DNA from 2 places in the Thermomonas sp. HDW16 genome. Region 2 is predicted to be linked to the other one. Evidence: riboswitches for the same ligand, from Rfam matches in the RefSeq annotation. Region 2 holds a riboswitch; the other holds the start of a gene.

Region 1 (14,527 bases), 1.2 Mb from region 2:
CTCCAGTCCGCATGCGCCCACCACAGCATCGCCAGCAGCGCGAAACTGGCCGCGAACGCGGGAATGTCCTTGAGCGCATCCAGCAGCGCCTGCGTGTTGTCCGGGATCGCATCCAGCGAAATCACCAGCAAGGTCACCGCGAACGCGAACGCGGCATCCACGAATGCCTCGATGCGGGTGACCTCGCGGCCCCGTGCCTTGCGGACGGAAACAGGTGGTGAATGGGTGGACGGCATGCCGGAAGCTTAGCCCAGCATGCGCATTGCTACACTGCGTCGATGAGCTTCTCCACGATTCCCCTCGCCGGCACCAAGCCGGAACAGTACGCGCAGTTGCTACAACAAGCGCATGCCCTGTTGCATGGCGAGCGCGACCGCATCGCCAATGCCGCCAACCTGTCCGCGCTGGTGTACAACGCGCTGCCCGACCTGAATTGGGTGGGCTTCTATTTCTTCGACGGCCGCGAGCTGGTGGTTGGCCCGTTCCAGGGCCTGCCCGCCTGCGTGCGCATCCCGCTGGACAAGGGCGTGTGCGGCGCGGCGGCGCGCTTGCGGCAAACCCAGCGGATCGAGGACGTGCATGCCTTCCCGGGCCACATCGCTTGCGATTCGGCCAGCAACTCGGAATTGGTGGTGCCGCTGGTGACCACGAATGGCGAACTGATCGGCGTGTTCGACCTCGACAGTCCTGTTGCCGCGCGTTTTTCCGTTGAAGACCAAGAAGGCCTGGAAGCGATTGCCCGGGTCTATCTGGAGTCCCTGCAGTGAACACCACCCCCAAGCTGCGCAACATCGGCCCGAAATCCGCCGCCTGGCTACGCCAGGTCGGGTTGCGCTCGCTGGACGACATCGCCGCGATCGGCGCCGTGGACGCTTACATGAAAGTGCGCCGCGCCGGCTTCAAGCCAAGCCTCAACTTGCTCTACTCGCTGGAAGGCGCACTGGTCGACTGCCACTGGCAGGAAGTGCCGGAAGCGCGTCGCCATCAGCTGGTGCTGGCGGCGGACGCGGCCATTGCCCAGCTGCCGCCGCCGCGCGGCCGTCCCGCCGCCGCCCCGGTCACCACCACCCAGATGGACGAGGGCGCCATGCCGGAAATCCGGTTGTTCGACGACGACCGCAGCGCGCCGGACACGCCCGCCGAGTGAGCGCGTGGTCGCTGCGCTACAATGCGCGCGCTTCAAGGTGATCCAAAGGCGCACGCCCGAGGATTGAAACGGGAAGCCGGTGACGAGCGCGAGCAGCGCTCCAGTCCGGCGCTGCCCCCGCAACGGTAAGCGAGACAAGCTCGGCATCGGCCACTGTGCACGCATCCTCGCGATGCAGGCATGGGAAGGCGCCCAGCGGGAATCACACGACTGCGTGGTTCCGCCCGCAAGCCCGGAGACCGGCCCTGGAGTCCATGTTGGTTGCGATGCGGCGGGCATCGCGCGACGTCGCGCATGTGTATTCCCGCATCGCCCGTCCGTTCCCGTTCGCATGGCAGCCGCCCTTCCAGTCAAGGCGCGCGGGCGTGCGCGCCGGAGAACCCCCATGCAGTCGCGCAACACCCTTCGTTTCACCGCCCTCGCACTCGCCCTGTCTTCGCCCTCGTTTGCATTCGCGCAGAACGACGATGCCAAGAACCTGGACAACGTGGTGGTCACCGCCACCCGCACTGCGATCACCGCTGATGCCGCGCTGGCCGCAGTCGAGGTCATCGACCGCAAGGAGATCGAACAGAGCACGGCACGTTCGCTGCCGGAACTGCTGCGCGGCCGCGCCGGCGTGACCCTGGTCAACCAGGGCGGCCTCGGCAAACTCAGCACGCTGTTCCTGCGCGGCACCGAATCCGACCATACCCTGTTCCTGGTCGATGGCATCCGCGTCGGCTCGGCCACCTCCGGCCTGACCTCGTTGCAGGACCTCCCGCTGGAGCAGATCGAGCGCATCGAGATCGTGCGCGGCCCGCGTTCCTCGTTGTACGGCGCGGACGCGATCGGCGGGGTGATCCAGGTGTTCACCCGCCGCGGACAGGGTGGTGAAGGCGTGCGTGGCCGCGCCCGCATCGGCGCCGGCAGCAATGGCTATCGCGAAGCGTCGGCCGGCGTCGACTTGCGCGGTACGCGTGGTGGCGTGGGCATCGATATCGGCCATCAGTCCACAGATGGCATCAATGCCTGTCGCGGCATCGGTGCGCCGCAATACGCAGGCTGCGGCATGGACAATCCGGATCCGGATCGCGATGGCTATCGCAACAACAACGCCTCGCTACGTGCGGATTTCAAGGCAGGCGATGCATGGCAATTCGATGCGCATGCGCTGCGCGCGCGCGGCCACAATGAGTACGACGGCGACCCGGCGTGGGGCCTGCCGGACAATTCCGACTTGCTGCAGCAAGTGATCGGCGGCAGCGTGCGCTTCGATGCCAGCGAGGCGCTGGTGCTGCGACTGACGCTGGGTCGCAACCGCGACGATTCCGATAATTACCTGGGCGCATCGTTCGCCAATCGCTTCCTCACCACCCGCGACAGCGCCACCGTGCAGGGCGACATCACGCTCGCCGCAGGCCAGTTGCTGAGCTTGGGCTACGACTGGTTGCGTGACCGCGCCGATGTTCAGGATCCGTTCTCCCCGTTCGATGCCGCACGCGGCAACCGCGCTGCATTCGCGCAGTACCAGGGCAAGTTCGGTGCGCACGACCTGCAGGCCAGCCTGCGTCGCGACGACAACGACCAGTTTGGCGGCAAGACCACCGGCGGCATCGCCTGGGGCTTCGGCTTCGCCGACGGCTGGCGCATCACCGCTAGCCATGCCACCGCATTCAAGGCGCCAAGCTTCAACGAGTTGTACTACCCGTATTACGGCAACCCGGCACTGCGTCCGGAAGCGGCACGCAACAGCGAACTCTCGCTGCGTCAGGAACGTGACAGCTGGCAGTGGCAGCTCAACGCATACCGCAACGACATCGACGACCTGATCGTCTACGACACCGCAATCTTCGCCGCCAACAACATCGAGACCACGCGCATCCGCGGCATCGAGCTTGTCGCAAGCACGCAAGTTGGCGGGTGGGATATTCGCGGCCAACTCGGCACGCTGGATGCACGCAACCTCAGCACGGGCATCAACCACGGCAAGCGCCTGCCGCGCCGGCCGCAGCGCAGTGCGCGGATCGACCTGGATCGCGACCTCGGCGATTTCGGTGTCGGCATCAGCGGCATCGCCGAAGCCGCACGCTGGGACGACGTGGCCAACACCTTGCGGGTGGGCGGCTACGGCACCATCGATGCACGTGCATCGTGGCGTTTCGCCGCGGACTGGACGTTGCAGGCCAGCCTGGTCAATGCCTTCGACAAGGGCTACGAAACCAGCGCGTACTACAACCAGCCGGGTCGCGAATGGGGCCTGAGCCTGCGCTGGCAGCCGAAGTAAGTACGGAGCGACAACGCATGGATGCTAGGGCCCGGCAGGATGCCGGGCCTTTTTATTGGGCGATGCTCAGCGCTGCGTTGTCGCGGACGACGGCTGCACCGACAGGGCGATCAGCGCCTGCGCCAGCCAATACAGCATGAGCAGCAGCGCCTGCGCGGCGGTGAACGGCAGGGCGAAACGGTCGATGGCGAGGATGGCATCGGAAACGAGGAAACACGCACCACCGATGGCTGCACAGGCGGTCGCGGCATCGCGGCGGCGCCACCACACTGCAGCGGCTTGCGCGGCCATCGCGCCCAGCACCACCACGTAGACCACCACAGGCACGCGCAAATCCGCCGGCAGGTACGACCACAGCCATGCGAGCACGGCACAGGCCAGCGCCGCATATGAAACGAACGGCCACGCCGCTGCGAACAACGCTGCGCGCTGTCGATACGCATGCAGGTATGCGACATGACCGAACAGGAAACCGCCGAGACCCGCCATGAACGCGGCCTCGCCTTGCAGCATCAACAACACATCGCCCAGCAGGCCGAAGCACAGGCCGATCACGATGCCGCGGCGGTAACGCGACTCGTCTGCAGGCAGGCGCACGGCCAGCACGAGGATCGCCAACGTTGCCAGCGGCTTGCACGCGTAGAACAGCGGATGCAGTCCGGGCAGATAAAGGGCGAGGATCGCCAGGCACGCCAATGCGGCGATGCCGGCCAAGCGGATATTGGTGGAAAAGTGTGTATATGGGTAAAAAAGCTCTATCCCGAAACAAGCGCAAGTAGCTGATTCTTCGTCAGCACTGCTCTGGGTGAAAACTTAAAGTTCTATCCTGAATCCGCCTGTCACCAAAACTGCACGCGAAATAAAGTTCTATCCCAAATTCAAATCTGCTATGTCTCCACGACTGGATTTGCTGAATTCGCTCCCGAGTTCGTGCCAGACGAACAGAACAGAAGCAACTGTATCCAAGGGCAAGAATTCTTGCTCAAGCCTCCCCTTAGATAGACCGAGCAGATGGCGGTAGAAATCCTTCTCATGATCTGACAGTCCATCTGGGGGCTCCGAGCCGGCGCGGACCGGCTCCGGTACCGCGAGCGCAGACGCATGGAGATCGAACAAGGCACGCTCCATGAGCAAAGGCTGCAGGTGGGGCTGCAGACCGCGGGCACGCGCAAGCATATGCAGGCCCCAAGTATCCATATCACCCCAATATCCCAAATGGCGCTGGCACAACCAATCCGCGCGCAACCATGCGAGGTCGAGGCCAGAACCGAGGACGGCGATGGTGTCGGGCAGCGATGGCAGCAGGTGAAGGCACCGATCGTTTTCGATCAACAGGATGTGCCCGGCCAATAGCGGTGTCTGCATCAACTCACGGGCCCGTACACGCTGCTGGGCGAAGGGCAGCTGCCCCGCTGCCAGAGGCACGACCAGTAGCCAATGGTCACCCTCATCGGCGGCATCCAGAAAGCTGGTGAGACCAAGTTGAGACGCCTGACCCTCGAAGCGGATATCTAGCAGCGCGGTCACCAATCCGCGATTGCGTTCGATGAACTTGCTGTCGATGCCGGCAAGGGCGAGACCCCGCAGGGGACGGCCGGCCGCGATACCGGGCTCCAGTTCAAGGGTCAACGCGGTTGCTTGCACAACCTCTTCGTCGTTACGCTCACGCCACAGCCCGCGTTGCCGGATCAGAAGCGTGTGGAAGCTTGGGTCGGCGCGATCGAGCAGGTATCGAAGTCGTTGTAGTTCCATTTGCACTTGGGCATCGCCCGATGCCTGTGCCCATTCATCTGGCGAGGACAGCTGCCAATGCAGTGGCAGTGACACTGGCCCAGCGGCACTGCGGAAGACCGTGTCCTTCCATTGCACATCGCCCACGGTCACGGCCCGCCAAAGTGCGATGTGCTCGCGGACTTTGGCTGTTTGGTGCTTGAACAGCGTAGGCGACGGGCGACCTATCGGGATTTCCATCGGCCAGCTCTGCGGATTGAGCAGATAGTCTTCGCGCTTGTCGGCACTTTGCCATTGCCGGGTCAGGATGGTGGCGAGTTCGTCAGGCGACTTCAACATCATGCTCCTGCCGCTGAGCGCGGCTGAGCGCATGCGTTTCCAACGCCTCCCAGCTCAGCGAGGTCATGGTCGCCTGCGCGCCTCTGCGGTGGACGACGATGGCGGAACGGGTGTGTTCCCGTAGCAAGCGCAGTTCCTTGTTTGGTGTGACGAAGAGTGGGTGCAGGCCGAATTCCGCCAAGGCGCGGATGATGCGCCCGGCCACTGCCTGAGAACTCTTGGAGAAGGCCTCGTCGAGCACGATGGTGCCGAATAAGGGCCGCTGGCTGCCTGGTGGGCATAGGGCGTAGCTGAGCGAGGCGGTAAGCACGTAGCTGGCGATGATCTCCTTCTCACCGCCGCTGCCGCCCTGGGAGCTGGTGCGCTTCTCGATGATCTTGCCGCTGCCGCGTTCGATCACCAGAACAGCGAACTGCAGCCGGTAGCGGGGATCGAGCAGTGCCAGTGCACCGAGGGTCTTTCGCCGTTCCACGGCATCACGCAGCAGGCCGACCAAGTCTGCCAAGGCGCGGTAGTGGCTTTCGCCCAGGTCATCCTTGAGCTGGGCCGAACGCAGATGGGCGCGTGCCTGCCGCAGGGTACGCAGGCTCTCGTGCTCGACCCGCTGTGGTTCCAGGCGCAGGTAGCGACCGGGCTGGAAATCCACCCGCTCCAAGGTGGCGTTGAGGTCGGCTATGCGCTCCTCAATCACGGAGACTTCGCTGTCGATCTCGCTGAGCAGTTGGGTCACACCTTGATCGGAAGACTGGTTTAGGTAGGTGAGGAAACGGCTGAGTTTTTCGGGAAGCGCTTCTTCGTCCAGTACGTTCAGACGTTTGCGATAGGCCGGCACGTCCTGTAATTCTGTACCGACCTCGGACAATGCACCGGTGTCCGCTGCTTTCGCCTTGCCCATATCGCGAATGAGTTGCTGCTCAATGTGGTTTCGGCGGTCGGACAAGCGCTTGATTTGCTGTTGGAAGCGTCCGCTTTCATCGCGCTCCAAGTCGTCCAGTCCGGTCAGATCGTCGATCTGCGGGATTTTCAAGTGTTGGGTGGCCAGCGCTTTCTGGTTGTCATCCAATCCGCTGCCAATTCTCTTCCTGATGCGGTCCGCGGCGTCGTTCGCCTGCTCAATGGCTCGTTCTATCAACGTGATCTGCGTCTGCAGTTTTACCTGCTTCTCACGCAATTCTTCTGTGTTCTTCTTGGCAGCCTCCCATTCGATTCTTGCCTGCTCAAGATCTGATGCTGGCGCTGTCAACGCCTTCAGTTGCTGCGTCAACTGCTCGAGTTCTGCCTGCGCACCGGGGACATCAATGTCGTCAAAAATCGTATCTTTGATCCTATCCAGGAGCGATAAGCCTTGCCTTGTGGCTTCCACGAGCTCTTCGGCCTTAAGCATTTCGCCCTTTCTTTCCGCGTGCAGTTTCGTTGCTGCGGCGAGATCCTGTGCGAGACGCGCGAGCTGGTCGCGATTGTCGAAGCCGGTCATCCAGTCGCGTTCGAGCGGCTTCTGATCTTGCTTGTCGAAGTACCCACTGCGACCGGACATCAGCCCCTGTACGGTCATCGCATGCGGTGTTCGGTGCAACGTCTGGATGTCACCCACGCAATGCCGATCGATTCCGGTGAGCAAGCGCTTCAGTGCCTGGCGATGGGCATGCGGCTTGAAATTGAGTTTGCGGGTGAATCCATCGTCGAAAAATCTCACCTGATCATCAGGCGCATAAGCCTCGCGCAGGCGAACGTGCAGGCGGTTGTCGCGCGCATTGATCCAGTCCAGCGCGGCGGGGGAATACTCCGGGGAAACCAGCAGACGAAGGCGCTCACTACCGATGGCGCGCTCAATGGCGCCGCGCCAATGCGCTTGTTCCGACTGGACTTCGACCAACTCGGCAACGAAGGGTACGGCATCTTCACCTACGCCAAGATGCTCTGCGAGCAGACCGCGGAAACGCTGTTGTTCGACCGGAATATTCGAGCCAGGACGCTGCTCAGCGTCGTGCAATTCCTGCTTCAGGCGGTCACGTTCGACGAGCAGAACCTGCTGTTTCGCACCGATTTCCCATGCAGCCTGCTTTTGCTCACTCCAGCGCCCGGTTTCTTCGGTTCGCCGCTTTTCGATCGTTGCCTGGTTGGATTGCAGCGAGGCAAGAGTAAGCGTCTGATCCAGACCTAGGCCGGCTGCCCATGCTTGGTAGCTCGCAGCCTGGCGTTCACGTCGTTCAAGCTTCCCTTCCTGAGTACTGATGTGTCGGCGCAGATCTTCGATTCGCTGTCCACCTGCCTGCAGATAGATCACCTGCAGTGCCTGTTCCTTGGCCTGACCCAGCATCAGTTCACCGGATAATGTGTCGGCCTGCTGTTGTAGTTCGATCCGTTTGGCCTTTTCGGCAGCGGCCCGACTTTCCCACAGTGCGATGGCGTGCTCGCCAAACCAAGTTGGAAGCAAAGCCAATAGCTGGTTGTGTTCGTCCAGCTTGGAGGTCGTTTCTTGGTGTTCGCACCATCCCTTCTCAATCGGCGCTAGTGTGTCGCGCTGTTTGCGAGCGGTCTCAAGCTCCTGCCGGATACCAGCCAGAGTGTCGAATTCATTGGTGACAGCGCGGGCGCTGTCAAAAGCGGAGTGATCGTCCAGCACCAGTTCGCGGAACACTGTGTCGATGCTGTTGAGCTGCTTTAGCCCAGCAGCGCGATTGAGTAGGGCGAAGGCGTTTGCGGAAACTTCAAAGTGGTCGCGCAAGCGCGCGAGGAATGACTTCTTGTCTTCGTAAATTTTCAACCCAGGCGAATGGCGCTCGAGTTCCTTCAATACCCTTGCTCCGCCATCGCGGTGGGCTTCCAGCCATTCGTCCAAAGCTGGGGTATCGCTCTGACAGAATATCCAGCGGCGTTTGAGGTCGGTCGTTGCAGAACTGGTGCCATCGAACCAGAACAAACCGCCGATGCGCAGCACTGCTTCGCCGTCGCTGAAACGCGCGGCGATCGCAGTAACGACCGGGCCTGGGCGGGCAATGTGTTCGTTGGTATCGCTGTCGTTGCCGGCGCCGGATACGCCACGGACATACGACACCAGGTCGCGATCACTTTCATGCCCCCCGGTGGAGGCCAGGTTGTAGCGGGGACTGGCGACCAGCAAGGTCATCAGTGCGTCAACCAACGTAGTTTTGCCGCTGCCGGTAGGGCCGATGATCGCGGTGCCGGCCAGATCAATCTGCGCGCTGTGGCGACCACCGAAAGCACCCCAGTCGTAGAGGTCCAGATGCGTGAGTACGTAGCTGCCGGAAGCCAGCGCAGGTAAATTCCTCATTCATCCGCCCCTCGACCGTTGTCGGATTGATATCGCCATCGCCGGTAGCCTCGCGCAGCGCTTGCACCAGATTGGTGAGGTTTTCGGGATTGGCCAGGTGAGCGATGATCGGGCGTATCGTCACCCGCTCCTGCTGATCGACGTCCGAGACGATGCCGTGCCCTTTGAGCTGCTCAAGCAGCGTCAACAGACGTTTTCTTTCTTGGGCGTCGCTACCCAGGTCACCCAGATAAGCCTGCAGGTGTGGAATAAGATCGTCGAGTGCGACTCGGGCATCGCCTGCGCCGACACCGGATTCCACCTCATGGGCGACGAATTGCTGGCGCAGAATTGCGACTAGCAGCGATTGTTCCAGAGTCAGGCGCAGTCGGCGCACCAGTGGATGCGACCATTCGTCATCGTCCCGGTCGGGCGCTGCGGCCACAACAATGAACGCCAAGCCGCGGATATCATCGATACGCAGTGCCAGCTCCAGCCAGCCCAGCACCCGATCCACTTCATCCTGATGCAACAGCGCGTTGCGGTAGAGATTGGGCTTGCTGGCCTCCTCCAAGAGCCCGTACTTCATCAGCTCCAGGATCGTGGCCCGTACCGCTGTGACCACATGAGTCTGCTCGGATGTCTTCGCGCTCCCATTGGCGGAATCGCCGGTGTCGCATCCGCCGGAGCTGGCCACGGTCGGGTCGATATCTTCAGTGCCGGCAGTCATGTCAGGGTTCCCATTCGAAGTTCTCGAACATCGCCGGGTCGAGCACGAGCAACGGCACATGGAAGCGTAGGTTCTGATCGTCTCGGGTGGTGAGATCCAGAGTTTCGCGCTCTTCGCCGATGGTGCAGTCCGCTTCCCGCGCTAAGCCAAGCCATACGGCGAGGGACTCCAGGTCGTGCGTTGGAGGCAGCCGCTGCGCTAAGCCGGCTAGACTCAGTGGCTGGTTGCTGCTGTGTATCGTTTCCACGGTATCGCGCACCAACGCTTCTCGGTCGAGGCTATCCAGCGAAGACCAGAACTCCTCGTCGATCTGGTCGATGTCGCCGGCCATGCGCTGCAGATCCAGATCGCGTAGTGCCTGCTGGTCCAGAGATTTGAAGCGCAGCCGTTCTACCAAGGGCAGGCCGCCACAAGCGACGGCCAGAGGCGGCAGGTGTCGGCTGTCGGCGTATCGAAGTAATACTCCAGTCCACAGCCTGGGCATGGCGAAAGACCTCGTTAAGCAGTTGACCGACTCGATGATGTTCAGCTGCCAGACCTGTACGAAGAAAACTGCGGACATCGCGTTCGCTGCGCGAGCGTGCACGAATGACCGAAGCCGACTCCTTGACCAAGCGCATCACCAACCATCGCAGATCGGTCTGTTGTGACATGGTCAACGCGACGCTGGCTTGTGAGTGCTGCAGAATGATGCGCAACCGGCGCTTCATTGCCTCCAGCTCAACTTCGTGTTGCAACTGCTGATGGAATGCTTGGAATACCCGACCCTCGACGGTTTCGAGCAATGTGTCGTGGCCATCAAGCAGGGTGTCGACGACCGCACCGCGGTGGTGGCCCTCATTGACGATGGCGTGACGTAGGTGCAGGTCAGCGTCGCGCCAGGAATCCTCTACCCGGCGAAAATCTGCGCGCAGGCTAGTCGCCAGTGCATAGAGCTCGCGAATCCCCTCGGCCGCTTCCTTGATGTCAGCGACCTCGATCCGGCCGGCTTCGGCTTCTTCCAATTCCCGCTGCAGACCGACGATCTGCCGGCGCAAGTGTTCAGCCCGGCTCTGCGGGTCGGGATTCAATCGCGCTTCTAAGCGTTCAATTTCGCGTTGAACGACCGCCAGTCGCGAGGCTGTGGAGGTCATGATGCGGCTGCCCAACGCCTTCACGAATCGCAGTGCGGTTTCCAACGCATCGGTAGCGTACAACCGCCCCTCGCGTTCGACTACCAGAGCACGTCGGATCCAGGTGCGCAGTTCCTTGCGCGCCAGCGTGGAAGTGTCGCCGTTAATTTCAAACTCGCTCAGTCCGGCATGCCCGGCCAATAAATCGGCTAGCGCTTGTTGAGCATCGTCATAATCGACGCCGTCCTGACTTTCCTCGAATAGCGCCTGCAGACAACTCAGCACGAGCGGCGCTCTGCGCCCGGCCAGCAACTGCCAGGCAGGATTCTGCTGGCGGGCCAGAATGTATGACTCGGTGCGCTCCTGACTGTTGACGCTCATCCCCTACTCTTCACGTTCCGCTTTCATCTTTGATCGTCTTGCTGATCGAATCGCTCTGCTTCACGTATTTGCCCCGCCCGGCTTTGAGGCGGCCTGCGCAATTACGGTAGTAATGAATCTTTCTGCATGATGAACCGCAGATTGCCTAGCAAGGAGGAACTGCGCAGCAACGATCACCATGAAGATCGACCACGAGGCAAGGCTCGGCATCTGGAAAATGCCGAGACCGCCGAGGACGAAGAAATTAAGCACGCAGGTGCAAGCATAGTCCCGTGCAAAGAGCCAATTTCGATTTAGGTGGCGAACGGCCTGCGTCTCCTGCTCCTGCTGGTAGATGCGATACCAAAGTGCGTTCTGCTTATACGGATCGTTCGGTAAGGGCGACCATTTGGCTTGCACGGCCCGCATGTCAATTCGGGGATCTCGGGCAGCGTAATGGGAGAAGGCCCGGGAACCTGGCAGCGGGTCGCCCCAGCGCAGAAAAATGATTCGCGCCTTCTGCAGTGGGGTGAGTTGCGCGTTGATAATTCCGCAAAGTGCCACGGCAAGGCCACTTGGAAGCAGCTCCGCAAGGTGGGCAAGCGCGGTGTTTAACCGGATTTCGGCCAAGCTCAACCCCTTGACGAGCCCGTAGTAGAGGACGAGGTTCGCTGCAAGTGCGGCGAACAGCTGCCATCGATAGGAATCTTTGAGGGACGCAGCCATCGATCAATCACCAGTGTTGGAAGGCCGCAGTTCCGGGATCAAGGGAACCAAGTCCTCCCGGTTGAGCAAAATGACTTGTTTTTCATTGCCAGGAAGACCATCGGTCTGGCGATGTAATCCCAATCGGCGCAAAAGATAGTAGGCAAGGCATTGACGCGTTTCGATCGCGAGGCCACCGTCCTGCATGCCGTAGTCAAGCTCAATGGCCTTGCGCTGGCCGGCAGCCAATCTTGGGTTTGGGCCGATCTCGATGGTGATCCTGCGCTCCCACTCGGAATCCTTCTCCGGGACGGGTAGCGAGGGGGTTATCTCGGAATGGTCGAGAATGCGCGCAAACACGAAATCGCAAAAATTCTCGCGCTTGTGACAGTAGGCACGCACATGCCAGCGGTAGCCGTCGTATGCCAGCGCACGCGGACTGATCGCTCGCCGACTGGGCTCGGGCCGGCTCATGGACTGATAGGTAATTTCGAGCGTGGAGCGGAAGTGGATCGCGTGCAGCACTGAGCGAAGGAGTTCCGGCGAAACCAGTCTCGTCGGATGCTTGACGATTGCGGTCGTTGGCGGTTCGCCGAGGAAGCTGATGTCGGGCGGGATGGTGCTGGTAGTGAGCGCATAAAGCTCAGCGAGGTAGCGACCACTCGTGGGGTCAACCAGCAATGGCTTGAACTCAGGTGTTGCGACGTAGGCCTTTTCGGTGCGGTCGTAGACCGTGTTGAGCGGCGCTTGCGCTTGGTATTCGGCAAGGTCAAGCGATGCCTGCGGAACCGAGATACCGAAAAAGTCGGTGAGCGATGACCGATTGACCCGGCCAACCCAGTAAAGGCGCGAGTCAATGAACTCGAGGCGTCGATCCTGCCCCCAACGACCTCGCCGATTTTGGCTTGAGAGATCCGCCATCTCAGCAACCGGTGAGAACGAGGATAATAGATATACGCATATTAACTATTCCCGTCTAATCATTGTACTTATACTACCACGCGGCCCCCTGATCCGGCCGGCGAAGAGTCCCTATGACCCCCACGCTCAGCTTCTTCCCGGTCGGCAACGGCGACATGGCGTTGCTCCGACTGCTCGACGGCACGACGTTCTTGATCGACTGCAACATCCGCAAGGCCGCCGACGATCCGGCGGACAAGGAGACCCGGGACGTCGCCAAGGACTTGCGGGCGCGGCTGCCGCGGGACGCCAATGGCCGTCCTTACGTCGATGCTTTCCTGCTCAGCCACCCGGACAAGGATCACTGCTCAGGCCTGTGCACCCACTTCCAGCTGGGCGCGCTGGAAGATTACGGCGACGACGGCAAACCCGATGCCGAAAAGAAGATTGTGATCCGAGAGATGTGGTCCTCGCCCATCGTCTTCCGTCGCGCACACAAGATCCACCATGTCCTTTGCGACGATGCGAAGGCTTGGGCCGCGGAGGCGCGCCGCCGGGTCAAGCACTTTCGGAACAACGGCTGGGCCGGAGAAGGCGATCGCATCCTGATCCTGGGCGAGGACAAGGATGGCAAGACCGACGGGCTTGAAGCGATCCTCATCCGCAGTGGCGAGCGTTTCTCCAAGGTTAACGGTGTATCCAGCAGCTATTTCTCCGCCCATCTGCTTGCGCCGAGCTTGGTGTGCGACGACGATGAAGAAGACGAGCTGCGCGCGAAGAACCAGTCCAGCGTGATTCTCAATTTCGAGATTGCGGCTACCGCAGTAGGCATGAACCAGTACCGCTTCCTTACGGCAGGCGATGCCGAAGTCGCCATTTGGGAACGGTTGTGGGATCGCTACAAGGACGAGCCTGAGGTGCTGGCCTACGACATCCTCGAAACGCCGCATCATTGCTCTTGGCACGTGTTCTCCTACGACAGCTGGTCGGACTGCGGCGAAGACGCCGAGGTGTCGGAGAAGGCCCGTTCGGCCCTAGGGCAGGCCCGGCATGGCGCGAAGATCATCGCGAGCAGCAAGCCCATCCGTGATGACGATGGCGACCCACCTTGCACACGTGCCAAGCGCGAATACGAGAGCATCCTCGATCCGGTTTTCGGCAAGTTCTTGTGCACGGGCGAGACGCCCTTCACCTGGGCGCCAGCCCCAATCGACATCGAGATCCAAGCGGCCGGCCCCAAGGTACGCGCGGTGGAAGCCGCCACGGCGGCGGCAGCAACTGCCGCCGCCGCGGCCCCGCGGGCGGGATGAGATGGTCGTCTTTCTTGATTGGGGCGAGCGGATAGAACACATTCCCAACGAGCAGGTGAACCCCCAGCTCCTGGGACTGCTGCACGCATGCCAACAGCATCCGCATTTCAGGGTAGTCGAGTTGCGCCAACTCGACGCGCCCCTTCCACATGTGGGCATCGTGGTCGAGGCGGGTGACGGCACGATCGCACCTCGAAATGACGCGAAGATTCTTCCCCGTGAGCGTCTCTGCCTGACATTTCGATCCGATCAGAGCGTGCCCGCCGAGGTGCGAGCAATTCGGGCCGACTTCCCCGATGTGATCCATCTGCACGGCGTCGCCGCAGGCCAGCCAGCGTCGTTGTGTCTTTACGAGAACTGGGGTTTCGAAGAGCGGCGATGGACGCCGCAAAAACACTTGGATCGCATCCTGTGGTGGCTGCGCTGCACGGCTGACGGCACGCTTCATGCGCAAGATCAGGCGCTGGAACAGCTGTTCTACGCCACTGAATTCACCGTTGTGCTTCCTGCCGAGTTCAATGAGAGGTCGGCCGAGGATCTTGGCGTCATTTACTGTCATCAAGTCCAAGGAGGAAACGGACACACCTATTTCATCGCATCGACCACAAAGCCGGACGATCCAGCATCGACCATCCAGCCTTTGGTTGTCGATCTCG
Region 2 (14,527 bases):
CCAGCCACGGCCCCCACACGCCGCGGTCGCCCATGTCCACCGGACGCGGCACGAACGGCACCGGCTTGGCCGGATCGGACACGTACTCGGCGTACTGCGCAGCATTCGCCGTGCCTTTGCTGGTGCCCAGAGTCTCGTCCGCGCGCAGGTACATCGGCACGCTGGTGCGCGCGCAGCCCTGCGCGCAACTCTGCGGCCACTGCTGGTAGCTGTCCCAGCGATTGCTGCCGGCATCGTAGATCCACACTGGCGGCGTCTTGGCCACCGGCGCGCCGGGCTTCAGGTATTGATCGAAAAACGGCTTGAGCACGTCGCGCCGCCATTGCAGCGCGGTATCGCCCTCGAACTTCAAGTCGCCCAGGCTGCTGCCATCGTAATTGGCCTGGCTATGCCGCCACGGCCCCATCACCAGATAGTTGCGGGTGTTGTCGGTGTCCTTCGGTTCCAGCGCAGCCCAGGCGTGGTTGCCGCCGTACATGTCCTCCTGATCCCACAACCCCTGCTCCCACATCGTGGGCACCTGGATCTCCGGCAGCTTCGCCAGCAGCTTCTCCAGCGCCTGCTGTTGCCAGAACGCATCGTAGGCCGGGTGTTCGCTGACCTTGTGCCAGGCCGGGATCTGCTCGAGTCCGGCCGCGCGCGCATAGGCGCCCACCGAGCCAGCACGCAGGAAGTTGGTGTAGTCGTCGTTGGTAGCACGGGCGATGTCGCTGCCTGCGCCGCGCACGGTCATCTGCCCTGTGAAATAGCCCAGGTTTATCTGCCGATACGCGCCATTCTGGAACCAGTCGTCGCCGATCCAGCCATCGACCATCGGGCTTTCCGGCGCCGCGACCTTCAATGCAGGATGCGGATCCAGTAGCGCCATCACCACGGTGAAGCCCTCGTACGAGGAACCCAACATGCCGACCCGACCGTTGCTTTCGGGCACGTGCTTGACCAGCCACTCGATGCTGTCCCAGGCGTCGGTGCTGTGGTCGATGCCGGTCTTGTTCAGCGGCCCGCGCGGCGGCCGCGTCATCACGTACTCGCCTTGCGAACCGTATTTGCCGCGCACGTCCTGGAACACGCGGATATAGCCGTCCTCGATGAAATCGGTGTCGCCCTGCGGCAGCAGGTCAACCATGCGGGTCGCGTTGGGTACGCGATCGGCGCGCTTGGCGGCGTTGTACGGCGTGCGGGTGAACAGGATCGGCGCGTCCTTTGCACCCTTGGGAATGACGATGACGGTGTAGAGCTTGACCCCGTCGCGCATCGGGATCATCTCGACGCGCTTGATGAAGTCACGCTGCGGCTCCGGCGCCTTGAACGCCTTGCCGGTGATGTCGGGCGCCATCGGCGCGGTTTGCGCCAACGCGCCAGTTGAAACCGCAAGCGTCGCCGCCAGCATCGTCATCCTCGCCAGTCCCCGCATCGCCCTGCTCCCCGATTCCAGCCAATCACCGAGTCTTGCATGCGGCGGCAGCCCGTCCGTGTGCCATCCGTACTACGCCGGCATCGCCGCTTGGCATACGCTAGCACCATGACCCACCACGATGCCCCCGGGCTCAGCCGCCAGCAGGTCAAGACCCTCTCGCTCGCCGCACTCGGTGGCGCGCTGGAGTTCTACGACTTCGTGATCTTCGTGTTCTTCGCAGCCACGATGGGCGCGCTGTTCTTCCCCGCCGACATGCCCGAATGGCTGAAGCTGGTGCAGACCTTCGGCATCTTCGCCGCCGGTTACCTGGCGCGGCCGCTGGGTGGCATCGTGATGGCGCACTTCGGCGATCTGTCCGGGCGCAAGCGGATGTTCATGCTGAGCATCCTGCTGATGGCAATCCCCACCCTGCTGATGGGCTTGTTGCCGACCTATGCGCAGGTCGGCGTGCTGGCGCCGATCCTGCTGCTGTTGCTGCGGATCATGCAGGGCGCGGCGATCGGCGGCGAAGCACCCGGCGCGTGGGTATTCGTCAGCGAGCATGTGTCGCCGCGGCATCGCGTGCTCGCCTGTGGCGCGCTGTCGGCCGGGCTGTGCAGCGGCATCCTGCTCGGCTCGCTGGTGGCGCGCGCGATCAATGCGTCGTTCGATGAAAAGGAATTGCTGGCCTGGAGCTGGCGGCTGCCGTTCGTGATTGGCGGCGTGCTGGGCCTGCTGGCGATGTTCCTGCGCCGCAAGCTGCATGAAACCCCGGTATTCGCCGAGATGAAGGAACGGCGTTCGCTCGACGCCGGCCTGCCGCTGAAAACCGTGCTGCGCGAACACGGCGGTGCAGTACTTCTGGCGATGCTGCTGACTTGGCTGCTCACGGCCTCGGTGGTGGTGACGTTGTTGATGATGCCGACGCTGCTGCAGGGCCTGGGTGTCTCGCGCGCCGATGCACTGTCCGGCAACACGCTGGCGATCTTCGCTACGGTGATCGCGAACTTGGTTGCCGGCTATCTGGCGGATCGCTTCGGCCCCGGCCGCGTGCTGGTGTTGTGGAGCGCGCTGCTCGGCATCGCGTTCTGGGTGTTCTACAGCGCGGCCCTGGCAGGCGCGTATTCGCCATGGCTGTACATGCTCGCCGGCTGCGCGGTGGGAATCACCGCATTGGTGCCGGGCATCGCGGTGGGCGGCTTCCCGCCACAGGTGCGCTTCTCCGGCTTGTCGTTCTCGTACAACGTGGCCTATGCGATCGCCGGCGGACTGACGCCGATCTTGCTGAGCCTGGCGATCAAGGACAATCCTGCCGCGCCGATGCACTACATCGCGATGATGGCGGTGCTCGGCATCGGGCTGGGATTGTTCGTATCGATGCGACGACCGCGCTTCCAGCTCGCCTGACGGCAGATATTTCCCAGGGACTGTCAAGCTTACGCAGGCGGGACGCGGCAGCGACAATTGCGGATCTGTTCCGCTGTCGAAGCCCCGCACTCCATGACCCAATTGTCCGCCGCACTCGCACGCAAGATCGCCCAGACCATCGCCGAGGAAATCGGCGCGCAGACCGCGCAGGTCAACGCCGCCGTCGGCCTGCTCGACGAAGGCGCCACCGTGCCCTTCATCGCCCGCTACCGCAAAGAAGTCACCGGCGGTCTGGACGATACGCAGTTGCGCAATCTGGAAGTGCGTTTGAGTTATCTGCGCGAAATGGAAGAACGCCGCGCCGCGATCCTCTCCAGCATCGACGAACAGGGCAAGCTCAGCGACGAACTGCGCGGCGAGATCGAAGCTGCCGACAGCAAGTCGCGGCTGGAAGACCTCTACCTGCCGTACAAGCCCAAGCGTCGTACCCGCGCACAGATCGCCCGCGAGGCGGGTCTTGAGCCGCTGGCCGATGGCCTGCTTGCCGATCCATCGCTCACGCCGGAAACATTCGCCGCCAGCTTCGTGGATGCCGACAAGGGCGTGGCCGATGCCAAGGCCGCGCTGGAAGGCGCGCGCGCAATCCTGATGGAACGTTGGGGCGAGGACGCGGCCCTGCTCGGCGAGTTGCGCGGCTGGCTGGAAAACAATGGTCTGATCCGCTCGAAAGTGGTCGAAGGCAAGGAAGCAGCCGGCGAGAAATACCGCGACTACTTCGACCACACCGAAGCCCTGGCGAAGATTCCCTCGCATCGCCTGCTCGCCCTGTTCCGCGGCCGTCGCGAGGAATTCCTGTTCCTCGAACTGGATCCCGGCGCGGATGCCGAAGCCGGCAACCTGTATGCCGAAGGCCGCATCGCGCGGCATGCCGGCATCGAGGATCACGGCCGCCCCGCCGATGCCTGGCTGCGCAACGCGGTGCGCCTGACCTGGCGCGCGAAGATCCACCTGCACCTGCTGCTCGACTTGTTCAACCAGGCACGCGAAAAGGCCGAGGCCGAGGCTATCGCCGTTTTCGGCGACAACCTCAAGGATCTGTTGCTGGCCGCGCCCGCCGGCCCGAAAGCCGTGCTCGGCCTCGATCCCGGCCTGCGTACCGGCGTCAAGGTCGCGGTAGTCGATGCCACCGGCAAGCTGGTCGCCACCGACACCATCTACCCGCACGAGCCGCGCAGGCAATGGGACCAGTCGCTGGCATCGCTGCGCAAGCTGTGCATCGCGCATGGCGTGCAGCTGGTCGCCATCGGCAACGGCACTGCTTCGCGCGAGACCGACAAGCTGGCCGGCGACCTGCTCAAGCTGGTGCCGGAACTGAAGGCACAGAAAGTCGTGGTCAGCGAGGCCGGTGCCTCGGTGTATTCGGCATCAGAACTCGCGGCGAAGGAATTCCCCAACCTCGATGTATCGATTCGTGGCGCGGTCTCCATTGCGCGCCGCCTGCAAGATCCGCTGGCGGAACTGGTCAAGATCGAACCGAAGGCGATTGGTGTTGGCCAATACCAGCACGACGTGGACCAATACCGCCTCGCGCGTGCGCTGGATGCGCGCGTGGAGGACTGCGTGAACGCGGTCGGCGTGGACGTGAACACCGCATCTGCAGCGCTGCTGACCCGCGTGTCCGGCCTGTCTTCCACGGTGGCTGAAAACATCGTGGTGTATCGCGACCAGAACGGCGCGTTCGCCTCGCGCAAGGCGCTGCTGAAGGTGCCGCGTCTGGGCGACAAGACCTTCGAGCAATGCGCCGGCTTCCTGCGCATCGCCGATGGCGAGCAACCGCTGGATGCCTCCTCCGTGCATCCGGAAGCCTATCCGGTGGTCGAACGCATCCTGGCCGGCAGTGGCAAGCAGGTGAAACAGATCATCGGCGATGCCGCTTTCCTGCGTGGCCTGAAGCCCGCGCAGTTCACCGATGAACGCTTCGGCGAACCCACCGTGCGCGACATTCTGAAAGAGCTGGAGAAGCCCGGCCGCGACCCGCGCCCGGAGTTCAAGGCGGCGACCTTCGCCGAGGGCATCGAGGACATCAAGGACCTGCGCCCCGGCATGGTGCTGGAAGGCGTGGTCAGCAACGTGGCTGCGTTCGGCGCCTTCGTCGACATCGGCGTGCACCAGGACGGACTGGTGCACATCTCGGCGCTGTCCGATACCTACGTGAAAGACCCGCGCGAGTTGGTGAAGGCCGGCGATATCGTCAAGGTCAAGGTGCTGGAGGTCGACGTGGTGCGCAAGCGCATTGCGCTGACCCGGCGCATGAGCGATGAACCCGGCCAGTCCACGTCACGCCCATCGGCGGATCGCGATGTGCGACGCGATGGGAGCCGAGGCAATGATCGCGGTCGCGGCAATGCACCGAAACCGCAACAACAGGCCACGCCGTTCAACAGCGCAATGGCGGACGCGCTGAAGGGCTTGAAACGCGGTTAAGCGCCGGCAGATGCCACTGCACACGCATCATGCGGAGCAGTGGCGGTCGTCCACTTCCTGTACGGGTTCGCGCGCGCGTGCGCCGGTGCGCGATGCCCACAGCAGCAGCGCCACGCCAATCAGTGCCGACAGGGTGGACGCAGCAAATACCGCGATCTTGGCGGCGGCGAAATCCGCCTCCACCGGAAACGCCTGCCCGGCGATGAAGAGCGACATGGTGAAACCGATGCCGGCCAGCGCGCCGGCTGCCAACAGTTGCGTCCACGAATACGCTTCGGGCTTCACCGCCATGCCCGTTCGCACTGCGAGCCATGACGCCAAGAACAAGCCCAACGGCTTGCCCACCACCAGTCCCAGCATGACCCCCATCATCAACGTGTCGTGCCCTTGCAACTGACCCAGGCTCAGGACGACGCCTGCATTCGCAAGCGCGAACACCGGCAGCACGAAATAACTCGACCACGGCTCAAGATGGCGCAAGGTGCGATCCGCCGGCGATTCCAGCCGATCGTGGATCGCATCGAGCTGGCGTAGCGTAGGCAACGATGGACCATGTCGCAGTTGTTCATCGCCATGCAGCGCTTCCTCGGCGATCAACTGATCGGCCTGCGTCATCAGCGAACGCAGGTTCGCCGGTGGACGAGTCGGGATCACCAACGCCAGCAACACGCCGGCAAGCGTGGCATGCAGGCCGCCCTTGTACACGCAGAACCACAGCACCACACCCAGTGCCGCGTACGGCAACGCGCGATAGACACCCGAGCGATTCACGCCGACCAGCAGCACGAAACACGCCGAGGCCGCGCCAAGCCAACCCCAATCGATCTTGCTCGAATAGAACAGCGCCACCACCACGATCGCGCCGATGTCGTCGACGATCGCCGCGGCGGTGAGGAAGATGCGCAGCTCCACCGGCACCCGGCTGCCCAACATCGCGATCAGGGCGATGGCGAATGCGGTGTCGGTCGCCATCGGCACGCCCCAGCCCTGCCCCCACGGCACCGCAGGCACCACCGCAAGGTAGAGCAGCGCCGGTATCGTCATCCCGCCGATCGCCGCAGCGATCGGCAGGGCCGCCGATCGCCGGCTGGCCAGGTGGCCCACGGTGAACTCGCGCTTGATCTCCAGCCCGACCACCAGGAAAAACACGCTCAACAATCCGTCGTTGACCCAATGATGCAGCGACATGCGGAAGCCGGCATCGCCGAGCACCAGGCCGACATCGGTTTCCCAGAAATGGCGGAAGGCCTCGCCGGTAGCGAGGTTGGTCAGCAGCACCGCCAGCACCGAGGCCAGCAGCAACAACACGCCAGTGGAGGGCGCCCAACTGGCGAAATCCAGTGCGGCCGAACGCACGCGGTGGCCGAGCGAACCGAGCATGGCATCGGTGAACGAACTTTCATCCCACGGTCCGTCATAACGGCGACCGTTGATGAAGAACGTGGGCACCACCCGCACGCCGCTTGCCGCGGCGCTGTCCACGTCGACCAGTACGCGCTCGATGCCGCGATGTCCGGCAACTTCGGCCTGCTCCGGCGGCAACCGATCAAGCCCCAACGTGTCGCGTACCGCGCATAGGTCGTCCTCTGTCAACGCGACCGAACGCGTCATCAATTCGACATGCGTCTGCCAGAACTGCTCGCGATCCGCCGATTCTGCCAACTGCGCCGCACGCAGGGCCAGGTCATTGCCGGCCAGCGGGCGCTGCCGGAACACGTAGCGGACGCGGTCGCCCAACTCATTGCGCACCTGGGCCACGCGTTCATTGGCGGCGCGGCAATGCGGACAGGCGTAACTGCCGTATTCGACCAGGGTGATCGCCGCATCGTCCGGCCCCAGCACATGGTCGTAGGCAGGATCGACCGGACGATCCAGGCGATTGGAAGTTGCCGCGACCTCGTTCATGCCCCCTCCAATTCAGTGGTTCTACATGCAGTCATCGTCAGACGTCGAACGCCAGCAGATCCAGTCCTGTGCTCGCGCGAACAATGCGCCTGTACAGCAAGTTGCCGTTGGCGGCATTGGTCAACAACACGATCGCACGCTGACGCGTGGCATCGCCCAATGCGAAGGCCTTGAACACGCCCGCATTGCTGCCCGAGTGGTACAGCACTGGGCCGGCAGGCGTGGCTTCGATGTTCCAACCCAGCCCTTTCTCCGTCCATCGGTCGGGCAACGCGATCTGCGGAGTGAGCATCGCCGTGCGCGTCTGCGGCCGCAGCTCCCACGCCGCGGGGTGCGCATGCACCATCAGCGACATGAAGCGCGCGTAGTCGGCCGCCGTGCAGCGCAGGCTGGCGGCGGCATTGGCCAGGATGTCGCTTGGCCAGTTCAGCACGCCAGGCTTAACGTTCGCGCGAGCCAGCGGCAACGCACGTTCGGCATCGGCATAGCGCCATGTGGAGAGCGGTTTGCGCCAGCGCTCGGCAATCGGCAATGCCGCATCCCAGGCGTCGCGCAATCCCTGCTGCGGCATGCCCGGCTGCAGATCATCCACCGCGCGGTGGCCATACACGGAGCGCGCGGCCATCGCGGCATCCCAGCCATAGCTGCTGTCGTGCATAGCAGCAGACTCGAACAGCAACCGGTGCATCGTTTGATCGAGGCTTTCGCCGGTCACCGCTTCAACCACCAGTTGCAGCCAGACGATGGCCTCGCCCGAATAGTCGATGCGCGTGCCCGGTGCCACTGCAGGCACCAGTTTTTCGTTGGCGGGATCCTTGCGCCAGTTCGGCAAGCCGGTGGTGTGGCGCAGCACGTCGCGCACGGTGATGCGTTCCAGCCACGGCGAGTCGCCGAGGTAATCGGGCCTGGCGTATTGCACCAAGGGCGTATCCAAGGCCAGCTCGCCGCGATCGACCAGTTGCAGCACCGTGTAGGCGAACACCGGTTTGCTCAGCGATGCCGCTTCCCACAAGGTTCGCTCATCAACCTGCGCGCCGCCTTCGGCACGGGTCACGCCGAAGCTGCGCGACCAGGCCAGCCTGCCTTCATTCACCACCGCGATAGCGATGCCGGGCACGCCCAGCGCCTGCATCTGCCGCGGCAGGTCTTGCAGAAAGGCCTCGGAAGGCATCCAGTCGTCGACGGTGCAGCGGGCCGCTGCGCGCGCATTCGGCGGCAAGGCCGCCAACGCCATCAGGCCGAAACCGCCGGCCAGCAGACCGCGGCGAGACACTCCAGAGGCATGCGAAGTCATGCCCCATTGGAGCGTTTCACGCGCGATGCCGCAAGCGCTGCCACGGATCCGCGCAGGCTGGGATAATCGGCCTGTCACCATGCCTGATTCGTCGATGTCCAATCCCCTGTCCAGCGCAAACGCCGATCCGCGGCCGATCGCGCCCGAACGCCCCCTGCCCTCGGATTGCTGCGACAGCGGCTGCCCGGTCTGCGTGCATGACCTGTATGCCGAGGAGCTTGAGGCCTACGCGAAGGCACTGGCCGCATGGAAGCTGCGGCACCCCGATGTGGACACCGCAGCAGCCACACCGTAGCGATCCGCGTCAGAACGCGTGGTCGAAGCCGACCTCGCCCTGCACCCCAACCTGGTAGGCCGAGACGCGGCGTTCGAAGAAATTGGTCAGCTCCTGCACGTCCTGCAGGTCCATGAACGGGAACGGATTGCGCGAGCCGAAGTGCTTGGCGAAGCCCAGCTGCGCCAATCGCTGGTCGGCGCAGTACTGCAGGTATTCGCGCATGTCCTTCAGCGACAGCCCCGCCACGCCGCCGGACAGGGTGTCTTCGGCGAACGCGTATTCGCATTCGACCGCTTCTTCCAGCATCGCCACCACCTCGCGGCGGAATTCGTCATCGACCAGGTCGGGCTCTTCCTCGCGCGCGGTGCGGATCACCTCGAAGGCGAAGGCCATGTGCGCGCTCTCGTCGCGGAACACCCAGTTGGTACCGCTGGCCAACCCGTGCAGCAGCCCGCGCGAACGCAGGTAGTACACATAGGCGAAGGCCGCGAAGAAGAACAGGCCTTCGATGCAACCGGCGAAGCAGACCATGTTGAGCAGGAAACGGCGGCGCTGCTCGCGGGTCTCGATACGGCGCAGGTCCTGGATCGAGTCGATCCACTTGAAGCAGAACTCGGCCTTGCGCCGGATCGACGGGATGTTGTCGACCGCGGCGAAGGCCTTGGCACGCTCGTTCGGATCCGGCAGATAGGTATCCAGCAGGGTCAGGTAGAACTGCACGTGCAGCGCTTCCTCGTACAGCTGGCGCGACAGGTACATGCGCGCTTCCGGCGCATTGATGTGCTGGTACAGGTTCAGCACCAGGTTGTTGGAGACGATGGAATCGCCGGTAGCGAAGAACGCCACCAAGCGTTCGATCAAATGCCGCTCCGCCGGCCCGAACTTGTTCTTCAGGTCATTGGTGTCCAGCGAGAAATCCACTTCCTCCACCGTCCAGGTATTGCGGATCGCGTCGCGGTACATCTCGTAGAACTGCGGGTAGCGCATCGGCCGCAGGGTGAGTTCGAAGCCGGGATCCAGCAGCAGTTGGCGGTGCGCGCTCATTGACAGGCCTCGCAGGCTTCCGGGTTTTCCAGCGAACAGGCGACCGCATCCACCGGCGCGTATTCCGTCTTCGGCGCGGTTGCCGCCGCGCTGGCCACCGTGGTCTTGGCGATCTTCGTCGCCGGCCGCGAACGCAGGTAGTACGTGGTCTTGATGCCGCGCTTCCACGCATACATGTACATCGACGACAGCGCGCCGATATTCGGGCTTTCCATGAACAGGTTGAGCGAGGCCGATTGGTCGATGAAGGCACCACGCTCGGCGGCCATGTCGATCAGCGAACGCATCGGCAGTTCCCACGCCGTGCGGTAGATGCTGCGCAGCGTCTCCGGCACCTGCGCCACGTTCTGGATCGAGCCTTCGGCCTGCTTGATCGCATCGCGCACTTCCGGCGTCCACAAGCCGAGCTTCTTCAGCTCCTCGACCAGGTAGCGGTTCACCTGCAGGAAGTCGCCGGACAGTGTTTCGCGCTTGAACAGGTTGGAGACTTGCGGCTCCACGCATTCGTAGCAGCCGGCGATGGAGGCGATGGTCGCGGTCGGGGCGATGGCGACCAGCAATGAGTTGCGCAGGCCATGCAGCTTGATGCGCTCGCGCAGCGCATTCCAGCGCTCGAAATCTTCCGGAACCACGGCCCAGGCATCGAACTGCAATTCGCCGCTGGCGGCACGCGTGTCCGCGAACGATGGGTGTCGGCCGCGTTCCTCTGCCAGTTCGCACGACGTCTCCAACGCGTGGAAATAGATGGTCTCGGCGATCTTCGCCGACAGCACGCGCGCTTCCTCGCTGTCGAACGACAGCCGCAGGCGGAAGAACACGTCCTGCAGGCCCATGCAGCCCAGCCCCACAGGCCGCCAGCGCAGGTTGCCGCGGCGCGCGGATTCGATCGGATAGAAATTCAGGTCGATCACCCGATCCAGTTGGCGCACCGCCAGCTGCACGGTTTCGGCCAACTTGTCGAAATCGAAGAACCCGTCCTCATCGAAATGACGCGCCAGGTTGATCGAGCCAAGATTGCAGACGGCGGTTTCCTCAGTCGATGTGACTTCGAGGATCTCCGTACACAGGTTGGACAGGTGGATCACGTTGCCCGCGCGCAGCGTCTGGTTGCTCGCCCGGTTGCACTTGTCCTTGAAGGTCATCCAGCCGTTGCCGGTCTGCGCCAGCGTGCGCATCATCCGCGCGTACAGCTCGCGCGCCTTGATCGTCTTGACCGCCTTGCCCTGCGCTTCCGCCTGCTCGTAGGCGCGATCGAAGGCGTTGCCGAACAGGTCGGTGAATTCCGGGACGATACGCGGATCGAACAGCGACCAATCGGCATCGGCCTCGACCCGGCGCATGAACAGATCCGGCACCCAGTTGGCCAGGTTGAGGTTGTGGGTGCGCCGGGCTTCGTCGCCGGTGTTCTCGCGCAGTTCCAGGAACTCCTCGACATCGGCATGCCAGGGTTCCAGGTACACGCAGGCCGCGCCCTTGCGCTTGCCGCCCTGGTTCACCGCCGCCACCGAGGAATCCAGCGTCTTCAGCCACGGCACGATGCCGTTGGAATGCCCGTTGGTGGACTTGATCAGCGAGCCGCGCGAACGCACGCGCGTGTAGCTCACGCCGATGCCGCCGCTGAATTTGCTCAACTGCGCGATGTCGCCGTACTTCGCGTAGATCGATTCCAGCGTGTCCTGCGGCGAATCCAGCAGGAAGCAGGACGATAGCTGTTCGTGGGTGGTGCCGCTGTTGAACAGCGTCGGCGAGCTCGGCAGGTAATCGAGTTCGGCCATGCGCCGGTACAACGCCAGCGCTTCCGGCACGTCCTCGCTCAGCGCGCAGGCGATGCGCAGGAAGAACTGCTGCGGGGTCTCGATCGCCTTGCGCGTGCGCGGGTGGCGCAGCAGGTAGCGGTCGTACAGGGTGCGCAGGCCGAAGTAGTCGAAGCCGCGGTCAAGGGACGCGTCCAGCGCGTCGTTGAGCTTGCGCGAATTGGCCTGCACGAAGCCGAGCAGGCGATCGTTGATTAGCCCCAGTTCGTGTCCGCGCGCGACCGATTGCGAGAACGCATGGATCTCCTGCCCCGCCACTTCCTTGGCGATCACGCTCGACAGCAAGCGCGCGGCCAGCCTGCCGTATTCGGGTTCCTCGCCGGTGAGTAGCGCGGCGGTGCGGATCGACAGTTCGTCGAGCTCGGCGGTGGTCGCGCCGTCGTACAGGCCGGAGATCGTGCGGGTGGCCACGCGCATCGGCTCCACCGCGTGCAGGCCTTCGGCGGCGCGGGTCACCGCGCGCACGATCTTGTTGAGGTCGACCGCCTCGCCGGTGCCGTTGCGCTTGGTCACGCGCATCGTGGTCGCGGTCGGCGGCGAAGTCAGGTCGAAGGACGGCGCGACGGGCGCCTCGGCCACGGTGGCCAGTGTCTCGGACATAGCGGTGTCTCCATGCAGGATGCACGGGCCCAAGCCTGTCCCTCGCAGGCATGGATGGCATCGGAGACACAGGGTGGAAGCGCGGTGTCGCAGGAACCGCGACGCATCGGGAAGCTCGGGATGCGGCCGTGCCTGCTGCACCAGCCATCTCCCCCGGAGATTCCGCGGCCGGCACCGCGCGGCGTGCATCGCGCGGCTGTCGGCAGGTCTTCGGACTCGTGGATCCGGCCGGGATCTTCATCCCGACCACCTCGGTCGCTGCTTCCCAGGGCCACCGCCCCAGTGCGTAACGCGACCTCGTGTCCACCTACCGCTGCGGGGCAGTGCCGGGATGGGCCCGATGTCCGAGGACACGGGCCGAACCGGCTTCCCTTTTCATCCGCAGCCTTGCGACCGCGAAACCGACAGCCACAACATAGTGTGGTCGGCCGATATCGTCAATCCCATATGTTCGGATTCCACGTAAACAAAAAGCGGGCCGAAGCCCGCTTTTCGATGCAGCGACAGCGATTCGACGGCTTATTCGGCCGCGACGCCCTCGCCTTCGGCCACGGCCTTCATCGACAGGCGGATGCGGCCCTGCTTGTCGACTTCCAGCACCTTGACCTTGACCATGTCGCCTTCCTTGAGCACGTCGGAGACCTTCTCGACGCGGTCGTTGGAGATCTGCGAGACGTGCACCAGGCCGTCCTTGCCGGGGGAAATGGTGACGAACGCGCCGAAGTCCATCAGCTTGGCGACCTTGCCCTCGTAGATGCGGCCCGGCTCGACGTCGGAGGTGATCTGCTCGATGCGCGACTTGGCGGCCTGGCCGGCAGCGGCGTTCACCGATGCGATGGTGATGGTGCCGTCATCCTGGATGTCGATCTGGGTGCCGGTTTCCTTGGTGATCGCCTGGATCACCGAACCGCCCTTGCCGATCACTTCGCGGATCTTGTCCGGGTGGATCTTGATGGTCAGCAGGCGCGGCGCGAACTCGGACAGCTCGCCACGCGGCGCGGTCAGCGCATTGGCCATCTCGCCCAAGATGTGCAGGCGGCCAGCCTTGGCCTGGGCCAGCGCGACCTTCATGATCTCCTCGGTGATGCCCTGGATCTTGATGTCCATCTGCAGCGCGGAGATGCCGTTGCTGGTGCCGGCCACCTTGAAGTCCATGTCGCCGAGGTGATCTTCGTCGCCCAGGATGTCGGACAGCACGACGAAGTTGTCGCCTTCCTTGACCAGGCCCATCGCGATACCCGCGACCGGTGCCTTGACCGGTACGCCGGCATCCATCAGCGCCAGCGAGGAACCACAGACCGAGGCCATCGACGAGGAACCGTTCGACTCGGTGATCTCGGAGACCACGCGGATCGTGTACGGGAAGGCTTCCATGGTCGGCATCACCGCCAGCACGCCGCGCTTGGCGAGGCGGCCGTGGCCGATTTCACGGCGCTTCGGGCCCATCATGCGGCCGGCTTCGCCCACCGAGTACGGGGGGAAGTTGTAGTGGAACAGGAAGTGTTCCTTGTACTCGCCACCGACGGCGTCGATGACCTGGCCGTCACGCGCGGTGCCGAGGGTCACGGCGACGATCGCCTGGGTCTCGCCACGGGTGAACAGCGAGGAGCCGTGCACGCGCGGCAGCACGCCGACCTTGGAGGTGATCGGGCGCACGGTGTCCAGCGCACGGCCGTCGATGCGGACCTTGGTGTCCAGCACCGAACCGCGCATGGTCTGGTATTCCAGCTCGCCGAATTCCTTGCCCAGGTCGGCCGGGTTCCAGCCTTCGCCCTCGGCACGCGGTGCCAGCGCACCGACCACATCCTTCTTGATCGCGGAAATCGCATCCTTGCGCTGCAGCTTGTCGCGCACCTGGAAGGCTTCAGCCAGCTGGCCGCCCACGGCTTCCTTGACGGCGGCAATCAGCGATTCATTCTTCGCCGGGGCCTTCCAGTCCCAGGTCTTGGTGCCGGCTTCGGTGACCAGTTCGTTGATCGCGTTGATCGCGACCTGCATGTGCTTGTGGCCGAACATCACCGCGCCCAGCATCACGTCTTCGGACAGCTCTGCGGCTTCGGATTCCACCATCAGCACGGCTTCGCTGGTACCGGCGACGACCAGCTCAAGCTGCGATTCCTTCAGCTCGCTGACGGTCGGGTTGAGCAGGTACTTGCCGTCCTTGTAACCGACCTTGGCGGCACCGATCGGGCCCTGGAACGGGGCACCGGTCAGCGACACGGCGGCGGAGCAGCCGATCAGCGCCAGGATGTCGCCATCGATTTCCGGGTTCAGCGACATGACGGTCGCGATGACCTGCACTTCGTTCTTGAACTCTTCCGGGAACAGCGGGCGGATCGGGCGAT

The links. Region 2 has a riboswitch for cobalamin ahead of G7079_RS08525 (ribonucleoside-diphosphate reductase subunit alpha). Riboswitches for the same ligand answer to the same signal wherever they lie in the genome.
Region 1: it holds a riboswitch for cobalamin, as region 2 does, so the genes downstream of both, btuB (TonB-dependent vitamin B12 receptor) here and G7079_RS08525 (ribonucleoside-diphosphate reductase subunit alpha) in region 2, are expected to answer to the same signal.

Annotation. Positions count from the first base shown of each region.
Region 1 is NZ_CP049872.1:668,559-683,085, reverse strand. Features, by position in the region: gene G7079_RS03000 (TMEM175 family protein) at 1-236, opposite strand, end outside; gene G7079_RS02995 (GAF domain-containing protein) at 279-767, shown strand; gene G7079_RS02990 (TfoX/Sxy family protein) at 764-1,147, shown strand; cobalamin riboswitch at 1,166-1,410, shown strand; gene btuB (TonB-dependent vitamin B12 receptor) at 1,533-3,413, shown strand; gene G7079_RS02980 (lysoplasmalogenase) at 3,480-4,127, opposite strand; gene G7079_RS02975 (DUF3322 domain-containing protein) at 4,281-5,480, opposite strand; gene G7079_RS02970 (ATP-binding protein) at 5,467-8,775, opposite strand; gene G7079_RS02965 (DUF4194 domain-containing protein) at 8,675-9,484, opposite strand; gene G7079_RS13460 (DUF3375 family protein) at 9,486-9,815, opposite strand; gene G7079_RS02960 (DUF3375 family protein) at 9,763-10,977, opposite strand; gene G7079_RS02955 (hypothetical protein) at 11,038-11,682, opposite strand; gene G7079_RS02950 (WYL domain-containing protein) at 11,686-12,582, opposite strand; gene G7079_RS02945 (metallohydrolase) at 12,696-13,871, shown strand; gene G7079_RS02940 (Mov34/MPN/PAD-1 family protein) at 13,873-14,527, shown strand, end outside.
Region 2 is NZ_CP049872.1:1,823,832-1,838,358, forward strand. Features, by position in the region: gene G7079_RS08490 (CocE/NonD family hydrolase) at 1-1,414, opposite strand, end outside; gene G7079_RS08495 (MFS transporter) at 1,523-2,803, shown strand; gene G7079_RS08500 (Tex family protein) at 2,897-5,248, shown strand; gene nhaA (Na+/H+ antiporter NhaA) at 5,276-7,153, opposite strand; gene G7079_RS08510 (serine hydrolase) at 7,191-8,447, opposite strand; gene G7079_RS08515 (oxidoreductase-like domain-containing protein) at 8,527-8,742, shown strand; gene G7079_RS08520 (ribonucleotide-diphosphate reductase subunit beta) at 8,752-9,768, opposite strand; gene G7079_RS08525 (ribonucleoside-diphosphate reductase subunit alpha) at 9,765-12,182, opposite strand; cobalamin riboswitch at 12,366-12,603, opposite strand; gene pnp (polyribonucleotide nucleotidyltransferase) at 12,702-14,527, opposite strand, start outside.